Regions from separate parts of the Blautia sp. Sow4_E7 genome, predicted to be linked through region 4. Evidence: riboswitches for the same ligand, from Rfam matches in the RefSeq annotation. Region 4 holds a riboswitch; each other region holds the start of a gene.

Region 1 (5,139 bases), on a different contig from region 4:
TCTACACGTTCTTTGCTGTTTTTGGTAATCAGAGCTGTAAGAGCTGAATATGCAATGTTATTTGCTGTATAGAACACTGCATTTAACAGGGAATATGCAATAAAGAACCATGCATACTGCGCTGTCTGTCCAAGACTTTCCGGAATTGCAAATACACCGATCAAAGTAACTGCACAGCCGATATAACCATACAGCATCCAGGGTTTTGCTTTTCCCATTTTTGTTTTTGTCTTATCAATCATAGAGCCGAAGAAAATATCGGTCACTCCATCAAACAGTTTTGATACTGCAATCAATGTTCCTACAATACCCGGGTTCAATCCAACAGTATTGGTCAGATAGAGCATTACGAAGGTGGAAAGGAATGCATATACCACATTTCCAGCCACATCTCCGGAACCGTATCCGACTTTGTTGTACCATTTCAAATATCTTTTTTCTTCCATGTTTTCCTTCTCTTTCTCCTGTTTTTTCAGGTTTATTTTCGTACTTCCTTAATCCGAATATAATTATATCTTTATCTTTCCCAAAATTACATAAACAACATTTAACAAAACATGCACAAAATTGTAGAATTTTAAAAAATAGAACATTTCAGGATAAAAAATGCGTTCATTTATAACATAAGGTCAATTATTCAAAAAAATAAGAGGGCTGCATCTTACAGCTCTCTTATTTTAAATATACATCCTATTCTTCATATCCCTGCGGATTATTAGACTGCCATCTCCAGGAATCTTCACACATCTCACGGATACCGTTTTCTGCTTTCCAGCCAAGCTCTTTTTCTGCCTTAGATGCATCACAATAACAAGTTGCAATATCTCCGGCTCGGCGAGGTTTGATCACATATGGAATTTTCACACCAGTTGCAGCTTCAAAATTCTTTACAATATCAAGAACACTATAGCCCTTTCCGGTTCCCAGATTGTAAATCGCAAGCCCAGGATTTTCCTCGATTTTCTTAAGCGCTTTTACATGCCCCTTTGCCAGATCCACAACATGAATATAGTCTCTTACACCAGTTCCATCCGGAGTATCATAATCATTTCCAAATACACCAAGTTCCTTCAGCTTACCAACTGCTACCTGTGTAATATATGGCATAAGGTTATTGGGAATGCCATTTGGGTTCTCTCCAATTGTTCCACTCTTATGTGCGCCAATTGGATTAAAGTAACGAAGAAGCATAACATTCCATTCTGGATCTGCTTTCTGGATATCGGTAAGCACCTGTTCCAGCATGGATTTTGTCCAGCCATACGGATTCGTACACTGTCCCTTTGGGCATTCTTCTGTAATCGGAATCTGTGCCGGATCTCCATATACAGTTGCTGAGGAAGAGAAAATAATATTTTTCACATTATGTTTTCTCATTACATCAACCAGGGTTAAAGTGCCTGCTATGTTATTTTCATAATACTCCCAGGGCTTAACCACAGATTCTCCAACTGCCTTCAAACCTGCAAAATGGATGCAGGACTCAATAGTTTCCTTGTCAAAAATATCATTTAAAGCATCTCTGTCCAGAATATCTGCCTTATAAAACTTCACTGGTTTTCCTGTGATTTTTGATACTCTGTCCAGTGCTTTTTCACTTGCATTGCTTAAATTGTCCAGTACCACAACATCATATCCTGCATTCTGAAGCTCCACTACCGTGTGGCTTCCAATATAACCAGCACCACCTGTAACTAAAATTGCCATAATGATTCCTCCTGAACGGTTTTTTCTTTTATTATAGTCTGATTTTTGTAAAAACATATGGACAAAGTTTTAGAAAATATGGAGAAAATGCCACGATTTCTTGTCTGATTTCTTAATTGCAAAAACTTATATTTTTATATATTTTTTCTTGCTTTTTCCAATAATCTGCTATATACTGCCCCATGTAAAGTAATGCAGAGTAAATTCATGAGCGTAAAGTGCCTTCCGGATGGAGAGTTGCCGGAGGACGAAAAGAGAAATCTTGCGGTTCGTGGATTGCTTCTCGCTGCAACAGAAGATAAATATGAATCCATAAATTATCTCCTATTGTGAGCGAAAAAAGAAAAGGAGGTAATTTTTTTATGGAGAAAACAAAGAACATGTTTCTCACCTCAGCCAAAGAGCTGAAAACCACTTCTACACTGGCAGTCTGTGCAATGCTTGCTGCCCTGGCACTGATTTTAAATTCAGTTGCTTCTATCAATATCGGTCCCTATGTAAAAATTGGATTTTCCGGTATCCCAAACCAGATTGCTGATTATCTGTTTGGACCCATTACCGGATGTCTGTTTGCCGGTGTGCTGGATATTGTGAAATTCTTTATCCGCCCTGATGGTCCATTTTTCTTTGGGTTCACCTTTAACGCAATGCTCGCGGCATTTATTTATGGATATTTTTACTACAAACATAAGCTCACTTTCCGTCGCGTGCTGATTGCAAAACTGGTTGTCGTTCTGATTGTAAATGTTCTGTTAAATACCTTATGGCTGGACATGCTCTACGGAAAAGGATTCCTTGCAATCCTCCCAATGCGTACTGTAAAGAACTTGATCATGTGGCCAATTGATTCCTTTATCTTCTTTACCATCACAAGATTGATTGAACAGACAGGAATTTTTAATCTTTTTAGGAAACAGGCTATAAAGCAACTGTAAATATTTCAAAGTATGACAACTTACTCATATGAATATAAAAATGCGGATATTCCAATGCTTCATAAGCCACTGATATCCGCATTTTTTATCATCTTTAGAAATTTCTAGCTTTATCAATAATCACTTAAAATTATAATAAATCATCGCAACTTATGTACCCGCTGCTTTCCTCGATTACCAAAAACTTTATTCGGAAACTCTGTTTGTTGTCTCTAATAATTTGTTTAGCTTATTATTGACCTTATCTCTATTCTCTAATTGTAGTTTTCCTGTAAATAGATAACAAAATTTCAATGCAAACCACCACACATAAAGTGCTTTGAAACTTTGAAAAAAATTGTCTGAGAAGATTCCATGGGCAATATTATTTCGTATGTTAAATCCAAATTTAGAACAAAAAATTGTTTTCAATGCAAGCAAAAGGTCTTCATCCAGACAGTCTTTTATACCTTCCAGTTCCAAAACTGCATGCATTGTTTTTATTTCTTCTATTCCCTCTTCATTTATATTGTACACAGGTTCACCGCATTCGATAGCTAAACACCTGACTGCATTTTCAATCTGTGGAACAAGAATACTTAAAGCAGTAATAAAATCACCAGTAAAGCCTGCTAAAAGGCCTTTGCTATATGATTCTTTTCGATCATTCGGGACAATAACGCTTTTCGCAACAATATCTCTTATATCCTTCTCTTCAATTACATAATTAGTGCGAATATATTCAAAAGCATTTCCAACTGTTGTTTGTGCAACAATCTTCTCTATTCGCCAATAAATTCCAGGCAATCTTGTAGCAATAGGGATGATACTTAGTACTCAGTTCTATAATTCCATTCTCATCTCTTTTCAAAAACAGATTTATAATTTCATCATCATTCATTTACAGGTTGTCCTCCGGGGTTCTTTAAGATAAAAGTCACTGTCCATAATCTGACCAGCAACAGATAAGGCGCGATAAGGCGCCTTTTTGAATAAAAATATTTCCATTCATAATATATATCGTAAAAAATAGTGGATGGTAACAGAAAAATTCAATTTTTTCAGTTGAGATCCAAACTACAGTTTTGGTTTTCAGCAGATTACCTTTTTAGGGTAAAAATAAATAATGAAAAGCAGCCGATATTCTCATTTTATATATCATGAGATACCGGCTGCAACTGCTGTTATAAAATATTTTCTTGTTCTGTAGTTTTGTACTTCATACTACAGCATTCATTATAATCACGATCAGAATACGTCCTATAAACTGTCCACAAAACGCATAAAATCTTCTCTTCCTTTTGGTGTGTATTTATAAACTCCGGCATCTTCCAGCACATGTACAAACACCAGTCCTACTTCTTTTTGAAGAATTGCATGAATGTTCTCTGCATTAATATCCGGATATTTTTCCAGCAATTCTTTCACCCAATCCTCATGCTTTGCTATTTTTTCATTTGAAGAAATATCTTTTCCAGATAAAATGTATTCCTCTAAAAGCTCCAGTTCTTCTTTTAATCGGGCTGGAAGAACTGCAAGCCCCATTACCTCGATCAGTCCGATATTTTCCTTTTTAATATGATGGTACTGTGCATGTGGATGATATACACCAAGTGGATGTTCTTTCGTCGTAATATTATTGCGAAGTGTCAGATCCAGCTCGTATACATCTTCCACTTTACGGGCAATTGGGGTTATGGTATTATGTGGCTCTCCGTCCGTATTGGCAAATACAAAGGCTGCTTCATCTGTATAGCCTCTCCATGCCTGCAGCACATGTGTTGCAAGGTCAATCAACCGTTCTGGATTTTTATGACGGATACGGAGCACTGATAACGGCCACTTTACAATTCCCGCTTCCACATCCTCAAATCCAGGAATGGTCACATGCTTTTCAATCGGTGCCTTAGCCATTGCGAAGGTATAATGTCCTCCCTGGAAATGGTCATGGCTTAAAATAGAACCGCCTACAATTGGAAGGTCTGCATTGGAGCCCAGGAAATAATGTGGAAACAGTTTTACAAAATCAAACAGCTTCACAAATGTGTTCCGTTCAATCTTCATGGGGGTGTGACAGGAATTAAACACGATGCAGTGCTCGTTATAATATACATAGGGTGAGTACTGGAATCCCCATGGGCTGTCATTGATCGTAATCGGAATGATCCTGTGATTTTGTCTTGCCGGGTGGTTGACTCTTCCGGCATAGCCTTCATTTTCCGGACAAAGAAGACATTTCGGGTAGCTTCCGGATTTTACATTTCTGGCTGCTGCGATTGCTTTTGGATCCTTTTCCGGTTTTGAAAGGTTGATGGTAATATCAAGTTTTCCATATTCACTGTCTACTGTCCATTTCTGGTCTTTCTTTACCCTGTAACGACGAATATAATTGCTGTCCTGACTCAGTTTATAAAAATAATCCGTCGCTGCTTTTGGATTCTCCCCATATTTTTTCCAGAACGTTGTCTGTACTTCTGCAGGTCGTGGCATGAGGCAATTCATCAGTCTGGTATCAAAC
Region 2 (5,139 bases), on a different contig from region 4:
AGCCAAAAGCAATGTATGCAGTATGCCATTTTCTTGTGATTTCCACAGATACGGTTTTCAGTGGAAGACCAACAGGAGCCCAGGGCTTCTCAATTTTCAGTGTGATCTGTTCCAGACCGGAAAGAGAGTCGAGCAGCATCTCTGCAAGATTTTCTGCAAGCGCTTCCAAAAGCTTAAAAGTATGTTTTTGGGTAAAATCCGTAATCATGTGGCTGACTTCTCCGTAATTAATAGAAGAAGACAGGTCATCCGTTAACCCTGCCTGACGTGTGTGCGTAAAGAGGGTGGCAGAAATAACAAATTTTTGTCCAAGTACATTTTCTTCCGGATAAACACCATGGTTGGCAAAAATTTCCAGTTCTTTAATTTCTATTTTATCAAATCTGGTTTCATCCATAACAGTTGTTCCTTTCTGTTGACTATTTACAATTTTGAAAAATTTGAATTTTAATTACAACCCCAAATTGCTTCTGTCATCTGGATCACGCGTCTGTTCTCCTTGACATCATGAACACGTACAAAAGAACAGCCCTTCATCACACCAATTACACTGGTAGCCAGTGTTCCCTCTACACGCTGGTCTACAGGCAGATCAAGTGCCAGTCCGATCATCGACTTGCGTGAGGTACCAAGAAGAACCGGAAAGCCCAGATTCTGGAAAAGCTCCAGATGCTTCATGGTTTCCAGATTCATCTCAAATGTTTTTCCAAATCCAACCCCTGGGTCGAGAATGATTTTATCTTCTTTGATCCCTGCTTTTCTTGCAAGGTTGACACATTCCTGTGTTTCAGAAAGCATATCAATGAGAAAATTGTTATATTCTGTATTGGACTTATTGTGCATGAGACAGCATGCAGCATCGTATTTTGCAATTACAGCTCCCATTTTAGAATCATATTTTAATCCCCAGATATCGTTGACCAGGTCTGCGCCGGCCTGAATCGCGCTTTCTGCCACGCTGCTTTTGAAGGTATCTACAGAAATGGGAACGTCAAAACGTTTTCTGACTGTTTCTATAACGGGTAAAACTCTCTGAGCTTCTTCCTCCGCACTGACCGGCGTGTGTCCGGGACGCGTAGACTCCCCGCCGATATCGATAATATCCGCACCATCCGCGATCATGGCTTCTGTATGCCGCAAAGCTTCATCTAAATGATTCCATTTCCCACCATCGGAAAAAGAATCAGGAGTAATATTTAAAATTCCCATTATATAAGTGTGATTTTGTGTATCAAAAAAACGATTTCCAATTTTCATAAACAGAAACCATCCTCTCTGTTAGATTTTTTAGAAAACTCAATATTCAATTGTCAGATTTTTTTTCTCAGAAGGCCAGTAACATTCTGAGGCTGCTGAACATGAAAAACAATTTCTGGATTTTTTATCAGCTTTATATAGCAGGTTTGACAATTTTTGGTCAGAACAATCGTTCCTGTGCTGACTGATCGCAGATAGTATTTCTTTTTTTTCCTGCTCTGTAAAGTGCAGGTCTGTCAGAATCTTTCCGGCTATTTCGGCTCCTGCAATGTCATGGGGAATACCCAACAGATATTGCTGCGCGCGGCCAATGTCATGAAGAAGAGCAGTGGCATAAATGATCTCCCTGGACAGATTAAGCTTGTCTTCCAGAGAATAAATATACATCAGCCTGGCAACATCCAGAAAGTGTTCAGGCGTATGTCGGCAGAAAATACGATCTTTTTCAAGCTCCTGTATTTTCTCACAGTGTTTTTGATAAAGGGGATGGCGCCAGATTAAAGAAATACGGTTTGTTTCAGAAAAAGAACTGCTCATTTTCCGACCATGGAAAGGAACATTTTCTGCAGCTCCTTATCTTCTTTGAAAGCTCCGCGGGTTACAGTTGTAATTGTTTTGCTGCCTGGCTTTTTAACGCCTCGCATGGTCATGCAGGTGTGTTCTGCTTCCAGCATAACCATAATTCCCTTCGGAGAGAGGGCACGCTCCAGAGCGTCCGCAATCTGTACCGTGAGGCGTTCCTGGATCTGCGGCCTTCTGGCGTAAACTTCTACCGTACGTGCCAGCTTGCTTAATCCTGTGACTTTTCCATCGGGAATATAAGCCAGGTGTGCCTTACCATAAAAAGGCATCAGATGATGTTCGCACATAGAGTAAAAAGTAATATCTTTTTCCAATACGATTTCATTATTTTCTACTGGAAACTGCTTCAGTAAATGGTGATCTGCTTCCTGATCAAGACCACCGTAAATTTCCTCGCACATACGTGCAATTCTGTCGGGAGTATCAATCAGTCCCTCCCGGGTAATATCCTCACCGATTCCTTCCAGAAGCAGACGGATGGCCTGTTCTACTTTTTGTTTGTCAACCATTCAAAATAACCTCCTTTGTATTTGATTACGGAGACTATCCTTTTTTGACAAAACCGGGGAAGGATTTTCGAATTCGAATATCTGCCTGTTTAATACGCAAAAAAAGGATATCTCCAATTGTGATAGAATGTATGTCGAAAACATTCCCTTGAGCCTGTTAAAAATCGTTTCCACAAATCGCAACGTGCATCTTGCAGAAATTCCCTTTCGGGTAGGCTCTGACACAATATGAGATATCCCTCTTATAGTGCTTGCAACGGGTGCGGATAATATACCGTAAGACGTGCTTTTCGTTTCAGTGACAACTCCCCATTCACTGAACACTTGACGCATAAAATCCTATTTTGCATATCATTCATTTCGAAAGTAAGTATATCACGTCTTTGTGGAATAGAAAAGAGTTTTTTCTTAAACAGGTTGCGAAAGGATACTGTGGATATTATAATAGGAATAGACAAAATTCACTGGAAGGAGTCAGTTTTATGACAGTTAAAGAACGAATCACCGCACTTCGGGAAGTAATGGCAGAGAAGAAAATAGATGCTTATCTTGTTCCCACAGATGATTTTCATGCATCTGAATATGTAGGAGAATACTTTAAGTGCAGAAAATATATTACAGGTTTTACCGGATCTGCTGGCAGAGCAGTCATCATGCAGGATATGGCTGGATTGTGGACAGATGGAAGATATTTTATCCAGGCGGCGGCACAGCTGGAGGGAACGGGTGTAGAGCTTTTTAAAATGGGAGAACCAGATGTTCCCACTGTGCACCAGTTTCTGGAAGAAAAATTAGGCGAGGGAATGTGTCTTGGTTTTGACGGAAGAACCGTCAGCGCCAAAGAAGCAGATGAACTGGTCGAACTTCTTGCAAAAAAAGGAGCTGCTCTTCAGACAGATTCTGATCTGGTAGGAGAAATCTGGAAAGATCGTCCGGCACTTTCCTGTGAACCGGTTATGGAACTGGATGTAAAATGGGCAGGCGAATCCCGTGCTGACAAATGTGCAAGAATCCGTAAATCAATGGAAGAGAAAGGTGCAGATGGATTTGTACTGACTTCTCTGGATGACATTGCATGGCTGCTGAATATTCGTGGCGGCGATGTACATTGCTGTCCGGTTGTTCTCTCTTATTTGGTCATGACCAAAACAGAAATCAGGCTGTTTGCAAATGAAAAAGCATTTTCGGCTTCAATTCTGGACGCATTATCTAAGGATGGCGTAACCATTCTGCCCTATGACAGCATTTATGAATATGTAAAAACATTTGAGAAAGACATGACAGTTCTTCTTTGTAAAAAGAAAGCCAACTGTCGTCTGGTAAACAGTATTCCGAAGGAAGTAACGATTCTGGATGAAGCCAACCTGACTTTTCTTCCGAAATCAATTAAAAATCCAGTAGAAGTAGAAAATGAACGTATCGCTCATATCAAAGATGGAGTTGCGCTTACTAAATTCATCTGCTGGCTAAAGAAAAATGTAGGAAAAATTCCAATGACAGAGTTAAGCGCAGGAGAGAAGCTGTACAGCTTCCGTGCCCAGCAGGAGAACTTTATCGATAACAGCTTTGACCCCATTATTTCTTATGGCATTCATGCTGCCATCAACCATTATTCTGCAACACCAGAGACAGATATTGCCATTGAGCCTGGCAATTTCCTTCTGGCAGACACAGGCGGACACTATTACGAAGGTACTACAGATACCACCCGCACAATTGTTATGGGCTCTGTGAATGACGAGCAGAAGAAATATTTTACCGCTGTTTTACGTGGCATGCTGAACCTTGGAAATGCCAAATTCCGTTATGGCTGTACTGGTGTAAATCTGGATTATCTGGCGCGTGGTCCGTTATGGGAAATGGGACAGGATTTTAATCATGGAACGGGACATGGAGTTGGTTATCTTCTGAATGTTCATGAAGGACCAAACAGCTTTCGCTGGAGAATTATTCAGGGAGATAATGCAGTATTGGAAGAGGGTATGATCACATCGGATGAGCCTGGATACTATGTGGAAAACCAATATGGAATCCGCCACGAAAACCTGCTTGTATGCAAAAAAGCAGAGAAAACCTCATTTGGTCAGTTTATGTGCTTTGAACATCTGACTATGGTACCGTTTGATCTGGATGCTGTTGTTCCGGAACTGATGACCATGCAGGAACGGGCGCTTCTTAATAATTATCATGCACAGGTATATAAAAAGATTTCTCCATATCTGGAAGAAGAGGAAAAAGAATGGCTGAAAGAAGCTACACGCGAAATCTGAAATTAATCATTTAAAACAGTAAACAGGGACATGTATAAAACTGATATGCATCGCCCCTGTTTTATATTTTACAGAAAAAAGCAGTGCCTGCGGGAAGGAGAATAAATGACGATAACTACTTTATGCTATATCGAAAACGATGGCAAATATCTGATGCTTCACAGAGTAAAAAAGCAAAATGACATAAATAAAGGCAAATGGATTGGTGTAGGTGGACATACAGAAGATCAGGAATCCCCTGAAGAATGTCTTCTGCGTGAAGTAAAAGAAGAAACAGGACTCACACTTACTTCCTACAAATTTCGTGGTCTGGTAACCTTTATAAACAGTGAATGTGAATCTGAGCTTATGTGTGTATTTACAGCCAATGGATATACCGGAGAACTGATTGAATGCAATGAAGGCGAGCTATGCTGGGTTGATAAGAAAGTAGTGCCAGAGCTTCCTACATGGGAAGGTGATAAAGTTTTTCTGAACCTGCTTCTTTCAGAGGAAAAACGTTTTTTCTCTGCTAAACTACA
Region 3 (5,139 bases), on a different contig from region 4:
TACATATGGATTCATTCCAGTTCACCCCTATCTATTCTAAATGAATACTTTTTAATAAAAATGCCAGTGTTTTTCCTGCTGTTATAAGAAATTTTTCATGTTCCTCTCTCCTCTAAACATTTTACACTATTTTAAACGGAACAAAAGAGTAAAAAATTTCAAATACAGAAAAACAGATTCCCTTCTTAAGTCATTTTCAATTCATGTTCTTCATTCATGTATGCAAATTTAGTGCCTAAGATACTGGCAAGCTGCCGATTATGGGTAATTGTGATCAGCGTTTTCCCTGCCTTGTGAAAGTTTTTCAAAAAATCCAATAGCATGTCCTGTGTCTTTTCATCCAAACCGGCAAGAGGCTCATCCAGGATCAACACTTGTGGATTCAGGGAAAGAATACAGGCTAGGGAAACCTTCCGCTTCTCCCCACCACTTAAATGATAGGGTGGGCGTTCTTTTAACTTTTCTATCCCGAACAATCTAAGGCAATCTTCTGTTCTTCTTTTGACTTCCGTATCCGGTAAGCCCATCTGTATGGGACCAAACGCCACCTCTTCCTCTACACTTCCACAAAAAAGCTGTGTATCTGCATTTTGGAACACGTATCCCATTTGCTGATGAAACCATTTGGCAAAACGGATGTCTTTTAACGATTTTTCCGTGATCTCATGTTCCAGATAGTGATAGCTTCCCTCAGTTGGAAAGATAATTCCATTTAACAGCTTGATAAGCGTTGATTTCCCACATCCGTTTGGGCCTTGTATTACCAGAGAGTCTCCCTTTTCAACATGGAGATTTACATACCGAAGTGCAATCTCCTTTTCATAAGCAAAACATACATTTTCAAGTCTGATCATAACTGCCTCCCATTTATATCCATTTGGACAAATCTCTGCTATCGGTTCAGATATGCAAACATAGCTACACATCCAAGCATAAGGAAAATGTAAAACAAATCCGCCCGATTCAATTGGTGTTTTTGTTCCATCTGATATTCCCCGGTAAAACCACGGCAGCACATGGCCGCATGCATTTCTTCTGCCATTTCCTCTGACTTTATAAAAGTGATTCCCAAAATTCCGGATAAAGCCTTTGCTTTTTTGGGGTTCTTTCCTACAGATCTGAGTCTGACAGCAGTCAGCATATCGGAACAGACCTCTCCCAAAACTGAAATGTATTTTAATGTAATATCCAGAGTGAAAACAAATAAAGACGGAATATGAAACGCCCGCAGACTTCCAGTTAATTTATTCCAGGAAGTTCCTGCTGACAAAATTCCCATAAGGGTTACCGATACATATACCCGGAAGGTAATGTTCATCAGCGTCTTGGGATTTCCGGAAAACACAGAGGGAAGGAGAATTAAAACAGACAGAAGAACTGCTCCTATGGTTCCGCTTAAAATCTGCCGGATTGCAGACACCTGAAAAAAAGCAAGCCTTACCGTTACCGCTGCACACATAAACAATACGAACAGATAATTATGGGAACAGGCTGTAAGAAAAATATATAAGATCGTATAAAACAGTTTCAAGGAAGGACTGGCAGAAATTCTGCCATCCTTCCCTTCCTGAAACTGCAGTCTGGAAAGCACAGATAAAAGGGCTTTTGTGCTTTTGGTTATAAATGCATCCTTATCCTTAGATGGGACATAGGGTTCCTGGCTGTACATCCAGTCAGGAAGCTGATTCTCTTCTTTGTAATTTTCCATTGTCATGCAGCTTTCTTTTTGAAATCTACTTTTTCTTTCATAACAGAAGAAATCAGTTTAAATATGATCACCAAAAGTGCTGCCCCCACCACTGCTGAAAGAATATAAGCAGTCCATTCTGGCATTCCAGACATGGAATAGTCCGGGAACAAAGCAGATAATGTAAATCCGTTTTCCATTCTTGCCGGTGTATAGCCAAGCTGGGTGCCTTTGCTTATCAGAGACGCAATTTCATCCACGCCCCATTCTCCCCATGCAGTACCGGTTGCCAGAAGTCCAAGGGGTGTCAGCACGATCAGGGCTGCCATTAACATATATAACGGTTTAAATGCGGTTTTGTCCGGAATCTCGTCCAGTGCTTTAGGCGTAACTTTTTCCACAAAAGCCAATACTGCTGCTGTTAGCACGATCTCCGCAAGACCAAATAAGGTAATATGGCCGATCATCATAGCAGGAATAGAAACGCTTAATGGGTACGGGCAGTAAAGAGCCTGTCCTTCTGCGCTTTTAAACAACAATGGCTGGATTCCAAATTCAACAGCGGCACAAAAAGCGGCAGCATTGATTCCTACATAAGAACCAATTGCAGCACTAAGTTTTCTCATACCTGTCTTCTTTAAAAGCAGTTTATACAGGAAAAATCCAAGATAAGGTAATACAAATGCCATGTTAAAACAGTTTGCCCCAAACGCAAGGATTCCCCCATCTCCAAACAAAAGTGCCTGGATCAGCAAGGCAATGGAGACGGAAATACATCCTGCTGCGGGATTTCCGGTAAGAATTGCGATCAGGGTTCCTCCTACCGCATGTCCGGTTGTTCCTCCCGGGAGGGGAATATTAAACATCATCCCCAGGAATGAAAATGCAGCTCCAATGCCAAGAAGCGGCATCTTGGATTTCGGGATTTCTTTTTTCACTTTATTGATGGAATATCCCCAGACTGGAACCATAGCAGCGGTCATTACAGCGCAGGTGGAGGGGCTTAAATAGTTTTCGGGTATATGCATGGATATACTTCCTTTCCCATAATATTTTATTCGGTGCGCTCCTCGTAATGATAGTATTGTAGCACTGCTCTTTTACAGCAACAACCCACCCTGGGGGGTCTGAACCTATTCTAATTCGGAATGGATCTGGCTCTTTTTTTCATACCAGCCAGCCAAATACGTCCAGATCAATGCCGCATTTTTTCCGTTCTATTTTTTACTGCCGCCTTTACCAATAGCATCATACTACGCGATTTTTTAACATTTTATTGTTTCAGGAAGCCCAATTTTATTGTAATTAAGTAAATTATCCATAATAATTCTTATTGAGCTGTTCCATTGCACTTTCTAATAAAATCAGCGCTGCTCCTTCTGCGACTTCCTGTTCCGCTTCATATATTGCCTGATTGAAATTGTATCGTAATTATGAACCCGTGTAAATTGATATTTGTATTTTCTGACACATCTCCGAAACCGTATCCGACTTTGTTGTACCATTTTATCTAATTTTACATATTTTTTTCTTGCTTTTTCCAGTAATCTGCTATATACTGCCCCTTGTAAAGTAATGCAGAGTAAATTCATGAGCGTAAAGTGCCTTCCGGATGGAGAGTTGCCGGAGGACGAAAAGAGAAATCTTGCGGTTCGTGGATTGCTTCTCGCTGCAACAGAAGATAAATATGAATCCATAAATTATCTCCTATTGTGAGCGAAAAAAGAAAAGGAGGTAATTTTTTTATGGAGAAAACAAAAAACATGTTTCTCACTTCAGCCAAAGAGCTGAAAACCACTTCTACCCTGGCAGTCTGTGCAATGCTTGCTGCCCTGGCACTGATCTTAAATTCAGTTGCTTCTATCAACATCGGTCCCTATGTAAAAATTGGATTTTCCGGTATTCCAAATCAGATTGCTGATTATCTGTTTGGACCTATTACTGGATGTCTGTTTGCCGGTGTGCTGGATATTGTGAAATTCTTTATCCGCCCGGATGGACCATTTTTCTTTGGATTTACCTTTAATGCAATGCTTGCGGCATTTATTTACGGATGTTTTTACTACAAGCATAAGCTCACCTTCCTCCGTGTGCTGGTTGCAAAGCTGGTAGTCGTTCTGATCGTAAACGTCCTGTTAAATACCTTATGGCTGGACATGCTCTACGGAAAAGGCTTCCTAGCAATCCTTCCAATGCGTACTGTAAAGAACTTGATCATGTGGCCAATTGATTCCTTTATCTTCTTTACCATCACAAGACTGATTGAACAGACAGGAATTTTTAATCTTTTTAGGAAACCGGCTGTCAACTGATTTTATTTGTAAACTACATATTTCAATTATAAAAAAAGCAGCGGATATTTGACCTTTGTGGAAAGTCAAAATATCCGCTGCTTTAATATTATTATACTACCCAAAAGAAAAGTGACTATCTCATGGAAAACAACTGCTGTAGTTTTAGCTGCTCGGTCGAAGCAACCGAAAACAATCGGTCTGTCTGCTTTTTATATGGTATCGATCAGGTCACTTCCACTGATGATCTGGCTCCAGCGGTTTTCCCGCTTGTCTGCATTTTTCTCAAAGTATGGAAGACGCGCCTCTTCCAATTCCTCCAGACACGGGATGCTTCCCTCCAGATACTTTTTCACTCTGCGCCTGGTGCTATTAAGTCTGGTGAGCACAGCTCCTAGCTTCACATCCATCAGTTCATAGCCAAAGGGCTTTGCCTCTGACATCCACAGGTCTTCCCTTAAGATTTTCATCTCTTCCAGATTCTGAATGGTTTCTGGAATTTCTTTTTCACAGATTTCCTTTAAAGCCAGCAGCTGGTTCTTATCATAGGCTGCTTTCATGCGTACACCAAGATCTGCCTTATCTGACAGCACAGCTGCCAGCTTTTCATAATAGGTAAATAGCGCTGCATATTCTGGAGAGTTCTCCTGGCAGGCTGCCATCTGCTCCTTTAATTTCTCATAGTAGGCACCTGTGTCAACACCGCTCATCACCACCTCCTGGTCAAAAATCCCTGCCAGTGGATCCTGATACAGAAGATATTTGGATGGATTCTGCGCTTCCTGATTTGCCTTTCCACTTAAGAACAACGAGTCGAAAGCATCCAAAGCCATGAAGTCTTTCAGATTTCCGCCCACGCACTCCTTAAACTCTTCTTCCAGTACCTTTTCATTGTATTCCTGATGGAATCCAAGATGTGCAAACAGTGCCACTCCTGGCCATACTGCATCCACTGGGGTTTCTGCACCATTATCCATCCAGGCGGTACAAAGTACCTCTTTCATCTGGTATTTCTTGCAGGTCTGAAGGGCTGCCTTTGTGCAGGCAAAGGTCTTGGAGTAATTGGGCGCGATTCCATTCCAGATCCAGGATCCTCCTGCAAAGATCACATCATCGGAAAGCTGCTTGTGAATGTTCAGCATTTTTTCATAAGCTTTCTCA
Region 4 (5,139 bases):
TAAAAAAACTATAAACCCTTTTGAAAAAAAGAGTATAATCAATATTATAAAAAATCGTTTCTATACAGAATCAAAAAGAAGGTGAAATTATGACAATATTAACATGTCTGGGTGACAGCATCACAGACTGTGATCACTGCTTTACTGCTGATTTTCTTGGGAATGGCTATGTGCAGATGCTGTCCAGGCGTTTTGAAAAAGAAGGAATTCCATGTCAGGTACGCAACTATGGTACAGACGGCTTCACTGTAAACAGGCTTTTGCAAAGAATAAAAGACGATAATGTTTTTTCCAGTGATATTATAACAATTTTGATTGGAATCAACGATATCGGAATGATAGAAGATATGTGCAGAACCAAGGAACAGCAATCTAAAATGCTTATTTCCTTCAAGCTGCACTATACAGAACTTTTAACAATATTAACAAAATCCATCCCTCATATTATTTTGATGGAGCCTTTTCTTTTTTCCTGGCCAGCCTTTTATAAAACGTGGCTTCCCCTTCTTTCTGACATGCAGGAAATCATAAAAGAACTTGCAGAAAGTTTTCAACTGCCTTATATTTCCTTACATAAAGAACTAAATGAAGAGGTACACCGCTATGGATATGCCGCAGTTACAGTCGACGGAATTCATCTTACAGAACAGGGACAGAAGCTTATTGCGGACAAATTGTATCCTTTGCTGCTTTCATTTTACGGCGAATGATTTTTAAACACACTCCGGTGTAGTTGCATTCCCCACATGATTTATGTATAATTACATTTAAATTCTAAAGTAAAAGAAGGTTTTTCAATGGATAAGATAATCAAAGAAATCGAAGATATGTCATTAAATGCCTGGCCCTCCCATAAAATGGAGCTTTATGATGGGTGGATCCTCCGTTTTTCCTATTTCTATACACACCGAACCAACAGCGTCGAACAATTTGGAACCTCTACCCTCTCCTGGAGAGAAAAGGTTTCTTTTTGTGAGGCAGAGTATGCGCGCCTGGGAAGTCCGGCAATTTTTAAGATCAGCCCTCTGGTCTCTCCTGACTTTGATTACCTTTTGGAAAACCGCGACTATGAAATCCAGCATACCACCAATGTTATGGCTGCTTCCTTAGATGGAACAGATCTTTCTGCTCCATGTGATCTGGTGACGCTTACAGATGACATTCCTGATATCTGGATTGAAAGTCTCTTTGATCTGAAGGGAACCATTAATCCCGTTCACCGCGCAGTAGTTCCCTCCATGTATCACGCCATTGTGAAAGATACGGTGTGTGCTTCTATCTGGAATAATGGAAAGATCATTGCCACGGGACTTGGAATCCTGGATCGTAATTATATTGGACTTTATGCCATTCATGTCCGCGAAGATTTTCGCCACAAGGGATATGCCCGCCAAATCTGTACTGCACTTCTGAAGGAGGGCAAAAAGAAGGGGGCAACCAAGGCTTATCTCCAAGTGGTTGAAGGGAATACACCTGCCCGCAATCTTTATGAATCCCTGGGACTTCATTATGTTTATACATATTGGTTCCGGGTACAGACACATACGGACTAAAGCCTGTCTGAAAAAGACTCTGCTAAAAAAGACTGTGAATCCAATTTGTAAAGTTACAAATGGTTCACAGTCTTTTTATTGGGGAATCGTATTTTATAGATTTATGAACTAGCCAGTCTTATCTATATTACGTCACATTATTCAATTTTCATTATTTATTCTATGTATGGCACTGTTCTTTGTACCGTCACACTTCATTCTGTAACCAGTAACCTTTTCGCGGAATATTACCAGTCAACAGTAACTTTACACGGTCTTCTTTTCCAGCTTCGCTGGTCTTACATTTCCAACAACCATACTTGTAAGCGGGCTGAAATAAAGAAGGCTTGTAAGCACACAATAGATTGGAGTCATAATTGCAAACTGCACAAGGCGTCCCGGCATAATTGCATAGAAGTTTGCTCCGATCATTACCAGTCCGGCAGTCGTAAATCCAAGAGTACCAACCACACCAGAAATTACAATTCCAGCACACATGATCGCTGTTTTTACTTTTCTGCTCTTCTCAGCCATCAGCTTACCTGCTACTCCGGCAACAACGCCCCAGGTCACAGCAGATAATGTGATCAGCGGATTAACACCATAGCCTTTCATAAAACATCCGATAATATCGGCAACTGCACCTTCCACACCACCTGCCACAGGTCCCATCCAGAGACCAGCTAATACGGTAGCAATGGTTCCAAGTGTAATACGGTATACACCAAGATCAATTACCAGGATACGGGATAATACAAGCTGGATTGCAACCAGCAGCGCCAGAAATACAAGAGTCTTGACGCTCCATGTCTGTTTGTTTTTACGCATAAAAAAAACACCTCCATAATGATTAAAATAACAGAGTAGTTACCATAAATAATAATCCCTCCACATTATGAGATGTTCTCACATGTAGCAACGGGTGCGGAAAATATATCGTAAGCAGTCCTGCTGCTTTTCGTTTCACGGCGACTCCCCAGCCAATGAACACTTAACGCATAAATTCCTACTTCGCTATTATTTATTTAAGCTGATTATAGCACAAAATATGGAAATTTCAATATGTATTTGTTATAATATTCACATTGAAGGTACTGTTCGCTGTAACCTTGTGTATACTTTTTCCTTTTTCGCATACTCTAAGAATAGCTCCCCTTATGTGGGATAAATATCAGATAAAAGGAGTATCCGTATGAGTATAAGATCAAAACAGCCATCGTCTTCCCGGGAACAGTCGCTTCTTCAAAACCCTTATAATATTTTTTATGATAATTACCTGAATACAAACGCCACAACAGAATGTACAGGACTTGGCTATCGTATGCCTGATAATCTGGAGGAATGGGATGCATACCGGCAGGTTTTTGACTTTCTTCCTGTACCATTTCTGAATTCGGAGGATATAAACCAATCATGAAGAAATTCGCAAAGCTACTTCTTAGTTCCTGCGTGCTGCTCTCTCTGTCTGGATGTACGGCTGGCGACCTGATTGCCAGTTATACTTCTTCCCAGCCAGATAATAGTACTGCACAGGAAACTTCAGATACCCCCAAACAGCGGGTTTATATGGATGAAATCAAGGGAACCCTCCAGGACTTCACTGGTGCTACGCTCACTATGGCAAGCCAGGAGCAGACCTATGTCTTTGATGTTTCAGAGGCAACTCTGGAATGTGAAGATGGCATGATCACAGGAGACGAAATCAGCGTGATTTACGAGGGGCAGCTGTCCAATGACGATACCAGCACCGTAAAAGCATTAAAAGTAGTGGATGACTTTCATAAAAAGAATCAGCTGGAAGAAAGAAAGGCTTACGGAGAAGTCCAGAGCCTAACTCCCAACACCATAACCATCAAAAATAAAAAGGGCAAAACAGCTACCTACCCCATTACCGGAACGGAACAATACTACCAGAACGGTGTCCACGCCGGGGTATGGGTATACATTCATTTTAAGGGAAAATTTGCTTCCAATCAGGATGGGCAGGGTTCTTCCCTTAATGCCAGCCACTTGAAAGTACTTAGTATTTCAGATATTGATCCGCTGACACTTCCAGATCCAACACCAACCCCAGATCCTGCACAGGATTCTGCTGATGAATCAGGGAAAGAGCAACAGCTGCATGCAGTAATTCAGAATATCTCTTCCAATATTCTGACTATCCAGCCCACAGGAGCAGATACTTCCCAGAGCTCACTGAATGTAGACCTCTCCCAGATTCCCTCTTACTTCAAAGGAGGAACAGCACCTGGCTCCTATGTGACCATCAATTACAAGGGACAGTATCAGGGAAATTCACTGGAAGGCGTTACGATCACCTCTGTTACCGGAGATGATCCAGATTCCCTTGCTACCCGCAATCTTTCCTATACCGTCAGCGGCACGATCATCGGACATACCGCCAATACCGTTACCCTTCAGACTGGTGACGGAGCAACTATCACCTGTTTTACAGAAGGCGCAAAGGATACTTCTACCAGCAGCATGGAAGCTGGTGCTGGTATTCGTATTACCTTTGATCCTACCAAATCCAAAGAATCTAATATCTATACTTCCATTAAGATTCAGGACGCCTGAAAGTGTCCTGAATCTTTTTTTCTCCATCCCTCAGCCATGAACATACCTGATCTGATTCTCCCAGAATATCCTTAAAAGCCTGATATTCATCTCGCAGACCGGTTCCATGTGGAACCATATAAGCACCTGCGTCACTGCCAAGAGCCACTTTTACCTTATATCGCCATGCCAGCTGCAGATTCTTCTGCGCAAGCTCTATAATCGGCATAAGAGTCTCCTCTTCATATCGTCCACATCCCCGGAGATTACGTATTGTCACAAGAGTTGGAACCCACACGGTATCACTATCCGCCAGCATTTTAATTGTTTCTTCATCAATATAATTGCCATGTTCCACGGAATCCACACCAGCTTCCACCGCTGTCTGTACCCCGTAAATACCATTGGTATGACTCATGACTGCCATTCCCTCTTCATGGGCAATGTGTACCATTTCCAGAACCTCTTTCTGCTCCAGAGGTGTCCCAGTAACCTGACCGTGATTGTTAAAATCCAGAAGTCCCGTTGTCATGATTTTAATAAAATCTGCGCCCTGTTTTTTTGCAGTCTTCACCCGATCATAATATTCCTTCATATCATCGAACCCTTTTCCCACAATAGCTCCATAATGGCCGTTTTTGTGGATTGCAAAAACCGGTGTCCGATAATCAATTCCATATTCTGATGCCAGATCCCTGGCCCTTCTGGATACACCTAAAGCGTCCCCGCCATCTCTTACAAAGGTAATTCCCAGCTTCTGATACGCCTTCAGATGTGCTCGGATTACCATATCATTTATACTTTCTTTATGAATAGAAATTGCTTCTTTATAGTTCACTCCATCCATAATGATATGCGCATGGCATTCTCCAAATATTTCTTTCATATTTCAGCTGGATTGCTTCCTTTCTCCTGATAAGGCAGGTATTTTATAGCAGAATCTGTTATTTACCAAAAAAATCACGTATTTCCTTCTCCGATGCCTGCACAGACCCCTGCACAAAGAACGGCATTCCTCCGCCTCTTCCATTAAGCGCCGCATTCATATCTT

What was found. A riboswitch is a leader RNA that binds a small molecule or an ion and turns the genes downstream of it on or off. The one in region 4 is predicted to bind tetrahydrofolate.
Region 1: linked by a shared signal. The riboswitch ahead of ACTQ50_RS14885 (folate family ECF transporter S component) and the one ahead of ACTQ50_RS08010 (folate family ECF transporter S component) in region 4 are both predicted to bind tetrahydrofolate.
Region 2: linked by a shared signal. The riboswitch ahead of folE (GTP cyclohydrolase I FolE) and the one ahead of ACTQ50_RS08010 (folate family ECF transporter S component) in region 4 are both predicted to bind tetrahydrofolate.
Region 3: linked by a shared signal. The riboswitch ahead of ACTQ50_RS12595 (folate family ECF transporter S component) and the one ahead of ACTQ50_RS08010 (folate family ECF transporter S component) in region 4 are both predicted to bind tetrahydrofolate.

Annotation. Positions count from the first base shown of each region.
Region 1 covers NZ_JBQKLL010000033.1:1,590-6,728, reverse strand. The annotation lists gene ACTQ50_RS14895 (MFS transporter) at 1-446, opposite strand, end outside; gene galE (UDP-glucose 4-epimerase GalE) at 691-1,707, opposite strand; THF riboswitch at 1,901-1,998, shown strand; gene ACTQ50_RS14885 (folate family ECF transporter S component) at 2,070-2,642, shown strand; gene ACTQ50_RS14880 (DUF4209 domain-containing protein) at 2,829-3,428, opposite strand; gene galT (UDP-glucose--hexose-1-phosphate uridylyltransferase) at 3,882-5,139, opposite strand, start outside.
Region 2 covers NZ_JBQKLL010000045.1:18,583-23,721, forward strand. The annotation lists gene folK (2-amino-4-hydroxy-6-hydroxymethyldihydropteridine diphosphokinase) at 1-397, opposite strand, end outside; gene folP (dihydropteroate synthase) at 448-1,257, opposite strand; gene ACTQ50_RS16935 (HD domain-containing protein) at 1,297-1,794, opposite strand; gene folE (GTP cyclohydrolase I FolE) at 1,791-2,348, opposite strand; THF riboswitch at 2,601-2,697, opposite strand; gene ACTQ50_RS16945 (aminopeptidase P family protein) at 2,831-4,618, shown strand; gene ACTQ50_RS16950 (NUDIX hydrolase) at 4,724-5,139, shown strand, end outside.
Region 3 covers NZ_JBQKLL010000022.1:28,181-33,319, reverse strand. The annotation lists gene ACTQ50_RS12615 (MutS-related protein) at 1-15, opposite strand, end outside; gene ACTQ50_RS12610 (energy-coupling factor ABC transporter ATP-binding protein) at 186-854, opposite strand; gene ACTQ50_RS12605 (energy-coupling factor transporter transmembrane component T family protein) at 893-1,708, opposite strand; gene cbiM (cobalt transporter CbiM) at 1,711-2,715, opposite strand; THF riboswitch at 3,264-3,361, shown strand; gene ACTQ50_RS12595 (folate family ECF transporter S component) at 3,433-3,999, shown strand; gene ACTQ50_RS12590 (beta-N-acetylhexosaminidase) at 4,191-5,139, opposite strand, start outside.
Region 4 covers NZ_JBQKLL010000010.1:28,935-34,073, forward strand. The annotation lists gene ACTQ50_RS08000 (SGNH/GDSL hydrolase family protein) at 90-710, shown strand; gene ACTQ50_RS08005 (GNAT family N-acetyltransferase) at 798-1,553, shown strand; gene ACTQ50_RS08010 (folate family ECF transporter S component) at 1,800-2,360, opposite strand; THF riboswitch at 2,447-2,548, opposite strand; gene ACTQ50_RS08015 (hypothetical protein) at 2,725-2,949, shown strand; gene ACTQ50_RS08020 (hypothetical protein) at 2,946-4,109, shown strand; gene ACTQ50_RS08025 (amidohydrolase family protein) at 4,090-4,974, opposite strand; gene ACTQ50_RS08030 (alanyl-tRNA editing protein) at 5,033-5,139, opposite strand, start outside.